Lichenicola cladoniae: one gene and its partner. The protein of the gene in region 1 interacts with the protein of each later gene in a pairwise test. Links are inferred from orthologs where the notes say so. Each region holds a gene or a part of one and is shown on either strand. Other genes may lie near its edges.

Region 1 (8,076 bases):
GTCGTCCACGTCCAGCGCCTCGACGAAGGTGCCGGTGCGGCGACGGAATTCCTCCTGGCGCCGCTCGCTTTCCTCGGCCTCGGTCAGGATGTCGATGTCCCAGCGAGTCAGCTGCGACGCAAGACGCACGTTCTGGCCACGACGTCCGATCGCCAGCGACAGCTGCTCGTCCGGCACCACCACTTCGACGCGGCCGGCCTCCTCGTCCATCACCACTTTCGACACTTCGGCCGGAGCCAAAGCGTTGACCACGAAGGTCGCGGCCTGCGGGCTCCAGGGAATGATGTCGATCTTCTCGCCCTGCAGCTCCTGCACCACGGCCTGCACGCGCGAACCGCGCATGCCGACGCAGGCGCCGACCGGATCGATCGAGCTGTCACGCGACAGCACCGCCATCTTGGCGCGAGAGCCTGGATCGCGGGCGACCGCCTTGATCTCGATGATGCCGTCGTAGATCTCCGGCACTTCCTGCGCGAAAAGCTTGGCAAGAAAAGTCGGGTGTGTCCGCGACAGAAAGATCTGGGGCCCGCGCGGCTCGTCGCGGACGTCATAGATGTAGGCGCGCACACGGTCCGAGTTGCGGAAGCTCTCGCGCGGGATCAGCTCGTCACGACGCAGCAGCGCTTCCGCAGTGCCGATCTCGACCATCAGGTTGCCGTACTCGGTGCGCTTGACGGTGCCGTTGACGATCTCGCCGATGCGATCCTTGAACTCGTCGTACTGGCGCTTGCGCTCGTACTCGCGCACCCGCTGCACGATCACCTGCTTGGCGGTCTGCGCGGCGATGCGGCCGAAATCGATCGGCGGCAGCGGATCGATCAGATGCTCGCCGACCTGGATCTCCGCCTTGAACTTGCGGGCGATATGGACCGGGATCTGGGTCTCCTCGTTCTCGACGACCTCGACCGCCTCGGTCCAGCGCGACAGTCGCACGTCGCCGGTGCGGCGATCGATGGTGGCGCGGATGTCCTTCTCGTGGCCGTACTTGGCGCGGCCGGCCTTCTGGATGGCCTGTTCCATCGCCTCGAGAACTTCCTCGCGGTCGATCGACTTCTCGCGCGCGACCGCATCGGCGACCAGCAGCAGCTCGGGACGTGAGACGGCAGTGTCCATGATAACCCTCTAATGCTCGTCGATAACGAAGCTAGTGCGTTTTCCGGCTAGGCTTGCCGGCACCGCTGCCCTTGTTGCCGGGCGCCTTGGCCGTCTTGCCGCCGCCGACCTTGGCGCCGCCGACCTTGGCGCCGGTGGCACGGCCATCCGCCTGGCGGGTGATCGGCTTGTCCGGGTTCATTTTCGGAACCTGCGGCGCCTCGGGATCGTCCTCGGCCTCGTGGACCACGCCCATCATCTGCGCCGAGGCCTCGATCAGCGCGTCGGTCAGGACCAGCCGCGCCTTTCGGATCTCCGCCAGCGGCAGCGCCACCTCGGACCCGTCATCGGCACGCATCCGGCCATAGCCGTCGCCGGCACCCAGCACGATCCCGGCGAAACGCTTGCGTCCATTGACCGGAATATTCACCTCGACCCGGGCCAGGTGGCCGGAAAACCGGTTCCAGTCCTTTTCCCGCGTCAACGGCCGGTCGATGCCGGCCGAGCTGACCTCGAGGTTCCAGGCACCGGGGATCGGATCATCCACATCCAGCACGGCCCCGACCGCATGGCTGATCGCCTCGCAGTCGGCCACGCCGATCAGCGAGCCATCGGTCCGGTCGGCCATGATCTGGATGGTCGGCATGTCGCGGCCGAGCACGGAAACACGCACGAGCTCGTAGCCCATGTCCAGCAAGGTCGGTCCGACCATTCCGGCGATGCGTGCCTCGAGGCCGACAAGTTGAAGGAGATCAGTATCCAAAGCCAAAAAAGGCGGCCCGCGAAGGCCACCTCCCAAAAGAGCGGAAGATGTAGGAAGAAGCACAACCTAGTCCTCAACCCCCTCTCCCGCAAGCATCAGTACGCCTGGGCGCGGTGCACCAGGTTCCGGATCGGCCGCCCGGCCCGCAGGTCGCGCACCGCCTGCGCCGCGATCGCTGCCGCGCTGGCAGGATCGGTCGCCGCCGCCACATGCGGGGTCAGGGTAATCCGCTCGTGCCTCCAGAACGGGTGGTCCGCCGGCGCCGGCTCGACCACCAGCACGTCGAGCACCGCGTGATCGATCTGCCCGGTTTCGAGCGCCGCCAGCAGGTCCGCCTCGACCAGGTGCCACCTATGCGCCATGTTGATTAGGCCGGCGCCACGCGGCAGCTGCGAGAATGCCCGTGCGTCCAGTATTCCCTCGGTCCGCGGGGTCAGCGGCAGCAGGTTCACCAGGATCTCGCTGCTCGCCAGCACTGCCTCCAGCCCGCCATCGCCATGCAGGCAGCGGATGCCGGCGACCTGTCGCGGCGACCTGCTCCAGCCCGACACCACGAACCCCAGTCCGGCCAGGGCGGTGCAGGCAGCCTGCCCCAGCACGCCGAGGCCAAGCACGCCGACCTGCCGCTCCGCCGCCGGCTTCTGGGCGAGGAATTGCCAGGCGCCGGCCGCCTGGAACGCGCGATAGGCCGGCATCTGCCTGTGCAGCGACAGCACATGCAGCAGCACGCTCTCCACCATCATCGCGGTCAGCGCCGGATCGACCAGCCGCGCCACCGGGACATGCGCCGGCACCGTCGGATCGGCCATCAGCCCGTCCACGCCGGCCCGCAGGCTTTGGATGAAGGCCAGGTTGGGCAGGTCCTGCAGCGAGCCGGCCGGTGGTGCCGCGACGATCGCCACCGTCACCCCGGCCCGATCGAGACCGGGCCCCGGCTGCACCACCCGCTCCTCCGGCAGCGCTGCCGCGATGGTGTGCATCCATGCGCCGGATGTTTCGGCCTCGCCTGTCACCAGCAGCACGCTCATCTCGATCTCCGTGGCGAGGCGGCTGCCCACACCGAAAAATGTATTACCGGTCCGCGGACTTCGCCGTACCACGGGCGCTCGTATCGCCCGACATGCGGCAGATGGAGACCTTCGTCATGAGCACACAGGATCAAGTTCCAGTCCCGGTACCGCTCGCCGGCCAGTGCCGTTGCGGCCACATCCAGTATCGCGTCGTGCAGGAGCCGCGGTTCACCTTCGCCTGCCACTGCACCGACTGCCAGCAGCTGACGTCCAGCGCGTTCTCGCTCGGCATGGCCGTCCCCAGCGACGGTTTCGAGCTGCACGGCGAAGCGCATTGCTGGGAGAAGATGTCCGACAGCGGCGGCTGGAGCCGGCAATTCACCTGCCCGACCTGCGCCGGCTGGACCCACACCATCACCGAGAATGCGCCGGACATCGTCATCGTGCGGACCAGCACGCTGCACGATCATCGCTGGGTCCGGCCGGTCGCGCAGATCTTCACCCGCAGCGCGCTCCCCTGGGCCCTGATGCCGTTGCAGTTCAGCTACGACACCGAGTTCTCCGACACGAGCCCTCTGGAACAGGCTTTTGCCGCCGGCGGCATTCGGCCCCGTCGCACCTGACGTCCTGATACGACGGTCCGGAACCATGGGCAGACACACGGAGCAAGAGACATGCCGACCAATGCCTCGATCGCCGACCGATCCGCCGTTTCACGCAATCCAGCCACCGGCAAGGAGATCGAGCGGTTCCCGTTCCAGTCCCCCGCGGAAATCGAGCAGGTCCTGAGCAGCGCCGACACAGCGTTCAGGATCTGGCGCGAGCAACCGGTGGCCGACCGTGCCGCCGTCTATGCCCGGCTGGCGACGACGCTGCGGGACCGAACCGACGAGATCGCAGCGGCGATTACCCGCGAGATGGGAAAAATCACGCGGGAGGCCCGTGCGGAAGTCGAGAAGTGCGCCGCCACCGCCGAGTGGTATGCCAAGCATGGACCCGCGTTGCTCGCCGACGAGCCGACCAGCGTCGAGGGAACCGACCAGGTGCATGTGTCGTACCTGCCGATCGGCACCATCCTCGGCATCATGCCGTGGAATTTCCCGCTATGGCAGACCATCCGCGCCGCCGTTCCGATCATGCTGTCCGGCAACGCGTTCGTCCTGAAGCACGCGCCGAACGTGATGCGCTCAGCCACCATGATGCAGGAGGCGTGGGAGGCGAGCGGCCTGCCGAAGGGGTTGTTCGGTATCCTTAATGTCGACACCGATGGGATCGAGGCGGTCATCGAGGATGGAAGGATCGCCGGAGCGACGCTGACCGGCAGCATGCGCGCAGGCTCCGCCGTCGCGGCGCTGGCCGGCAAGAACCTGAAGAAGTCGGTGCTGGAGCTGGGCGGGATCGACCCGTTCATCGTGCTGGCGGATGCCGACATCGACAAGGCGGTGAAATCGGCAATCGCCGGCCGCTTCAGCAATTGCGGCCAGGTGTGTCTCGCGGCCAAGCGCTTCATTCTCGAGGCGCCGATCGCTGATTGCTTCATCGCGCAGTTCCTCGAGATCGCCCGCACGCTCAAGGCCGGCGACCCGCTCGACGAGGCGACGTCGATGGGACCGATCGCCCGCGACGACCTGCGCGACGGCGTGCACGACCAGGTCGAGCGATCGATCGCCTCGGGTGCCGAGTTGCTGCTGGGCGGACACAAGATCGAGGGGCCCGGCTTTTTCTATGAGCCGACGGTGCTGGGCGGCGTGAAGCCGGGCATGGCCGCGTTCGACGAGGAGGTGTTCGGCCCGGTCGCCGCCATGGTGATCGCACGCGATGCCGAGCATGCGATCGAGCTCGCCAACACCAGCGACTATGGATTGAGCGGCAATCTCTGGACCTCGGACACCGAGACCGCACGTCGCACCGCGCGCCGGCTCGAGACCGGCGGCGTGTTCATCAACGGGTTCACCGCCTCGAACCCGCGCACCCCGGTCGGCGGCGTCAAGAAAAGCGGCTACGGTCGCGAGCTTTCGCATTTCGGCCTACGCGAATTCACCAACGCGCAGACGGTCTGGACCAAGGCGGGTTAAAATCATGACACGGAACATTGCCCTGGTCGCAGGCGCGAGCGGCATCATCGGGAACGGCGTAATCGAGGAACTGCGGTCGCGCCCGGAGTGGGGCATCCGGGCGCTTGCGACCCGACCGCTTCCCGGACTGGAGACCATTGCCGTCGATCTGCTCGATGCCGGGGCAACGATCGCGGCACTGGATGGCGCGTCCGACGTCACGCACCTGTTCTATGCCGCCTACAAGCCGCAGCCGGACTTCGCGTCCGAGGTCAGCGCGAACGGGCCGATGCTGGAAAACCTTCTCGACGGGCTGAAGCAGGCCGGCGCCCGGCTGCAACGCGTGGTGCTCTACCAGGGCGCCAAGGTCTACGGCGTTCATCTCGGGCCTGTCGTCGCACCGTTCTACGAGGACGATATCCGGCACATACCGCCGAACTTCTACTACACGCAGGAAGACACGTTGCGACGGCGGTCCGGCCTGGGCGAGTTCGACTGGACGATCCTGCGGCCGGACGTTGTCGTCGGCGACGTCGCCGGCAATGCGATGAACATCGCCATGGTCATCGGAACGTTCGCGGCGATCTGCAAGGCAACGGGCACCCCGTTCCGCTTCCCGGGCTCGACGAAAGTCTATGACGGCGTGTTCGCCCAGTTCACCGATGCCCGCCTGCTTGGACGCGCAAGCCTGTGGAGCGCCACCAGCGACGCTGGCCGCAACCAGGCGTTCAACTATGTCCACGAGCCGTTCCGCTGGCACCGGATCTGGAACCGGATTGGCGAGGGGCTCGGTCTCGAAGTCGGGCCGCCGATGCGGATGACGCTGGCGAAACAGATGGCCGACAAGGGGCCGCTCTGGGCAAAGCTGGTGCAGGAGCATGGGCTGCAGGACATGCCCTACGGGAAGCTGGTCGGCTGGGGCTTCGGCGATTTCATCTTCAACACCGAGTTCGACATGATCTCGGACATGGGCAAGATCCGGCACGCCGGATTCAACGAGACGATCGACAATGCTGCCGCCGTGCTGGCGGCGATCAGGAGCCTGCAGGACAGGAAGGTTCTACCGGCGTTCTAGAGATTGCCGGTCATGCACGCTCTTCTGCCTGGACCATGCGCAATAGTGTGGCGCCTTGCAGGATCGTTACCCGGTAAAACCTGTTGGTCCCGAAAGACGCAGCGAACGGCCCGCCACTCTCATACACAAACCACCCGGTTCATCGCCAATGACGTGCCACCAGAACGTTACGCCGGACAGGGATAGATTGCTGGAATCGGTGAAAATCGATAGCTAGATCGATCGAGGCCGAGGAACTGACGTGTGAGCAGCAGGACGACCTTCTCCAGGAATTTTCTATACAATATAGTGGGGGCCCTGCTGCCGATCATCGTCTCTCTCGGGACGGTTCCTTTCTACATCCAGCAGATCGGCCTGGCACGATACGGCGTCGTCACCATAAGCTGGGTGCTGCTCGGCTATTTCGGATTTCTCGATTTCGGGCTGTCCCGGGCGACGGCGAACGCCCTGGCAAAGCTGGGGCATGCGACACCGCGCGAACGGTCTCCGGTGTTGATGACCGCGTTCTACTGCAATCTTTGCCTGGGACTCGTTGCCGGGGTCGTCATGTACGGCATCGGCTATCTGGTGTTGCTGCATCTGGTAAAAATACCCGGAGATCTTCTCCCGGAGACCAGGCAGGCATTTCCCTGGATGGCTGCGATGCTTCCGCTCGGCATGCTTGCCGGCATTACCACCGGCGCTCTCGAATCACGCGAGAAGTTTCTGCTCTCGAACACCCTCGGCTCGTTCGGAGCGATGGCCGGCCAGGTGCTGCCGCTGATCTGCTGCTACGTCATCGGACCGCGCCTCGATGTGGTCATTCCTGCGACGCTGATCACCCGGCTTGTGGTGGTGGTGCTCACCTACGGCATCGTCATCCGGCTCGAATGGCCGCTGCGTCTGCTCGATTTCGACATGACATGGCTGCGGAAGCTGTTCGGCTACGGCTCCTGGGTCAGCATCTCGAGCCTGCTCAACCCGATCCTGGACACGTCCAACCAGTTGATCGTCGGAGCGACGCTCGGCGTTGCCGCGGTCGCGGGATATTCGGTGCCGATGACGCTGGCGATGCGGACACAGGTTGTCGCCACCGCACTTTCGCGAACGCTGTTCCCGCGCCTGTCCCGCCTGAGCCACGTGGAGGCCCTGGACAGCATGCAGCGTGCGACACGCTCTCTCGCCTATGGCTTCGGCATGGTGTGCGGACCGGCGATCCTGTTTTCCGGAGCGTTCCTGCGGATCTGGATCGGACCGCATTTCCAGGCGACATCCCAGGCGGTCGCCCAGATACTGATGTTCGGCGCCTGGACGAACGGCGTTGCGTTCCTGCCCTATTCTTTCCTGCAGGCGCGGGGTCGCCCGCATATCACTGCAACGGTCGGACTGTTCGAGGTCATTCCGTTCTTTGCCGTGCTCTGGTTGGCGATCGAACGCTTTGGCCTGCCCGGAGCCGCCCTGGCGTGGACGTTGCGGGTCAGCATCAACTGTATCCTGCTGTTCGTCCTGAGCGGCGCCGTCGGGCGCGAAACCCTTATGCTGGTCCCAGGCATCGTGCTCATGCTGGCTTCGCTCATCGTCGCCCTGCTCGTCCCGATGTCGATCGCGACTGCTGCCATCGCGGCAGCGATTGTCGGGCTCATGTTCGCCGTCATGACCTATGTGCTTGACCCGACCCTGCGTACGACCAGCCAGCGTATCGGGCGGAAACTGCTCCGGAGCCGGTAATCGGGCCGCCTGGATCGATGCCGGCAGCGAGTTTGTCTCGCTGCCGGCAGGTCTTCAGACGACGCTGAGCTTCACATCGATGTTGCCGCGTGTCGCATTCGAATACGGGCAGACCTCGTGCGCCTTGTGCACCAGTGTCTCGGCCTCGGCATGGTCGAGGCCGGGTAGGGAAACCGCAAGCGCGATCTCAAGGCCGAAGCCGCCTTCCGACCGTGCGCCGATCCCGACGGTGGTGGTGACCTTCGCGTTGGCCGGGACCTTCGGACCACCCTGCGACGACACGAATTTCATCGCGCCGATGAAGCAGGCGGAGTAGCCGGCCGCGAACAGCTGCTCTGGATTGTTTCCGGTGCCGCCGGCGCCGCCCATCTCCTT
Region 2 (2,685 bases), 600 kb from region 1 along the record:
TGCCGACGATCTCGACTTCCTCGCCGACATTGACGACGCCGCGCTCGACGCGGCCGGTGACGACGGTGCCACGGCCGGAGATCGAGAACACGTCCTCGATCGGCATCAGGAACGGACGGTCGATCATGCGCTCGGGCTGCGGGATGTAGGCATCGACTGCCGCCATCAGCTCGATCACCGAATTCTCGCCGAGGGTCTTGTCGCCGTCATTCAGGGTGACGAGCGCGGAGCCCTTCACGATCGGAATGTCGTCGCCCGGGAACTGGTAGGACGAAAGCAGCTCGCGCACTTCCATCTCGACGAGCTCGAGCAGCTCGGGATCATCGACCTGATCAACCTTGTTCAGGAACACGACCAGTGCCGGAACGCCGACCTGACGGGCAAGCAGGATGTGCTCGCGGGTCTGCGGCATCGGGCCATCGGCTGCGGACACGACCAGGATCGCACCGTCCATCTGGGCGGCACCGGTGATCATGTTCTTCACGTAGTCGGCGTGGCCCGGGCAATCGACGTGGGCGTAATGGCGGTTCTTGGTCTCGTACTCGACATGGGCAGTCGAGATCGTGATGCCGCGAGCGCGCTCCTCAGGAGCCTTGTCAATCTGGTCGTAGGCCGTGTAGACGGCGCCGCCGGACTTCGCCAGCGTCTTGGTAATTGCAGCAGTCAGCGACGTCTTGCCGTGGTCAACATGGCCGATCGTGCCGATGTTGCAGTGCGGCTTGTTCCGCTCAAATTTAGCCTTTGCCATTGTCTCTCTCCGTTGACCCGCCGAATGGCGCCGGTCGGTCGGGTTGGAAGGGTTCTAACTAGACGGCTGCGCTTGCTACCAGCGGTAGTGGCTGAAGGCCTTATTGGCTTCGGCCATCCGATGCGTATCTTCGCGCTTCTTCACGGCGGAACCGCGATTGTTCACTGCATCCAGCAACTCGTTCGACAGCCGGTCCTGCATCGTGTGCTCGCCGCGCTTGCGTGAGCTATCGATGAGCCAGCGGATCGCCAGAGCCTGGCGGCGCTCGGTGCGGACTTCGACGGGCACCTGGTAGGTGGCACCACCGACGCGACGCGAACGGACCTCGACGGCCGGCTTCACGTTGTCCAGCGCTTCGTGGAACATGCGGACCGGGTCGGCGGCAGAGCCACCACGACGGCGCATGGACTCGAGCGCACCATAGACGATGCTCTCGGCGGTGGATTTCTTGCCGTCGTACATCAGCGCATTCATGAAACGCGTGATGACGACGTCACCGAACTTGGGGTCCGGAAGGATGTCGCGCTTTACTGCGCGGCGGCGGCGGCTCATGCCTCGATATCCTCTTACTTCGGCCGCTTGGCGCCGTAGAGCGACCGGCGCTTACGACGTTTTGCGATTCCCTGGGTGTCGAGCACGCCACGCAGGATGTGATAGCGCACGCCTGGTAGATCCTTCACGCGCCCGCCGCGGATCAGCACGACGCTGTGCTCCTGCAGGTTGTGACCCTCACCAGGGATATAACTCACGACTTCGAAGCCGTTGGTCAGGCGCACCTTGGCGACCTTACGAAGAGCCGAGTTCGGCTTCTTCGGGGTGGTCGTGTAGACGCGAGTGCAGACGCCGCGCTTCTGCGGGCAACCCTGCAGAGCGGGAACCTTATTGCGCTTGGGAGCGGGTTCGCGTCCCTTTGCGATCAGCTGGTTGATGGTCGGCATACGCCCTTCCCAATCCTCGAAAGTCGGCGACCAGCCTAATATCGAGAACCAAACACCGCCATCAACAACGATACACCGCCAAGATGGGACGATCCCATCGACGGTGGTCTGAACACATGCGGCCTTGGCCCCCTGTAGTAACGGGAGCGGCGCCGCACACGAAGTGCTGCATCTGACGGCGTCCGACGTCTTGAGACGGGGCTAGCCGAGGGCCGGATACCTACGGGGGGCCGGACCATGAGTCAAGCAAATGCGGCCGGATATCGCCCGATTCGGATGGAACCGATTGCACGATCGGTATTCGCTTCCTGCACGGCGGACGCGCCCGCCGAGAAATGCCCAAGAAAAAGGCCGGCCGGGTTTCCCCGGCCGGCCTGAAGTCGCCTCGAATGCCGCCCAGGAGCTGCCTGGACGGCCTTCGGTGGACCTACTCCGCCGCCTTGATGTTCGTCGGCATGTCGCGACCCAGCACACGCTGCTTGTCGCGGCCAGCGGCCACGGCACGCAGCTTGTTCATCACGCTGCCCGTTCCCGCGGGGATCAGGCGGCCGACGATGACGTTTTCCTTGAGGCCGTTGAGCGTATCCACTTTGCCGGCCGTGGCCGCCTCGGTGAGCACGCGCGTGGTCTCCTGGAAGGACGCCGCGGAGATGAACGAGTGGGTCTGCAGCGAGGCCTTGGTGATGCCCTGGAGCACCGGCATCGCCTGTGCCGGACGCTCGTTCGCCTGCAGGCGCTTGTTGTTCTCCGCCTCGAACTCGAAGCGATCGACCGTTTCACCGACCAGGTAGGTCGTGTCACCCGGCTCGAGCACTTCCACCTTCTGCAGCATCTGCCGGACGATGACCTCGATGTGCTTGTCGTTGATCTTCACGCCCTGGAGCCGGTAGACGTCCTGGATTTCGTTGACCAGGTAGTCCGACAGCGCCTCGACGCCGAGCACCTTGAGGATGTCGTGCGGCACCCGCGGACCATCGACCAGCGGGTCGCCCTTGCGCA

The links.
Region 2: the proteins of rimP (region 1) and rpsL interact in binary tests that used the Escherichia coli proteins (3 or more experiments, as listed by UniProt). The link is inferred for Lichenicola cladoniae from one-to-one orthologs.

Annotation. Positions count from the first base shown.
Region 1 is NZ_CP053708.1:543,711-551,786, reverse strand. The notes cover bases 1-2,908. They hold rimP (ribosome maturation factor RimP), read right to left. Parts: upstream 1,856-2,908; coding sequence 1,145-1,855; downstream 1-1,144. Other genes in these bases: HN018_RS02350 (2-hydroxyacid dehydrogenase), read right to left, coding at 1,951-2,883; nusA (transcription termination factor NusA), read right to left, coding at 1-1,113. In the rest of the region: HN018_RS02345 (GFA family protein), read left to right, coding at 3,000-3,488; HN018_RS02340 (NAD-dependent succinate-semialdehyde dehydrogenase), read left to right, coding at 3,540-4,940; HN018_RS02335 (SDR family oxidoreductase), read left to right, coding at 4,945-5,994; HN018_RS02330 (flippase), read left to right, coding at 6,238-7,701; HN018_RS02325 (organic hydroperoxide resistance protein), read right to left, coding at 7,756-8,076.
Region 2 is NZ_CP053708.1:1,144,521-1,147,205, reverse strand. It holds rpsL (30S ribosomal protein S12), read right to left. Parts: upstream 1,687-2,685; coding sequence 1,315-1,686; downstream 1-1,314. Other genes in the region: rpoC (DNA-directed RNA polymerase subunit beta'), read right to left, coding at 2,114-2,685; rpsG (30S ribosomal protein S7), read right to left, coding at 824-1,300; tuf (elongation factor Tu), read right to left, coding at 1-748. UniProt on the Escherichia coli protein: With S4 and S5 plays an important role in translational accuracy. Interacts with and stabilizes bases of the 16S rRNA that are involved in tRNA selection in the A site and with the mRNA backbone.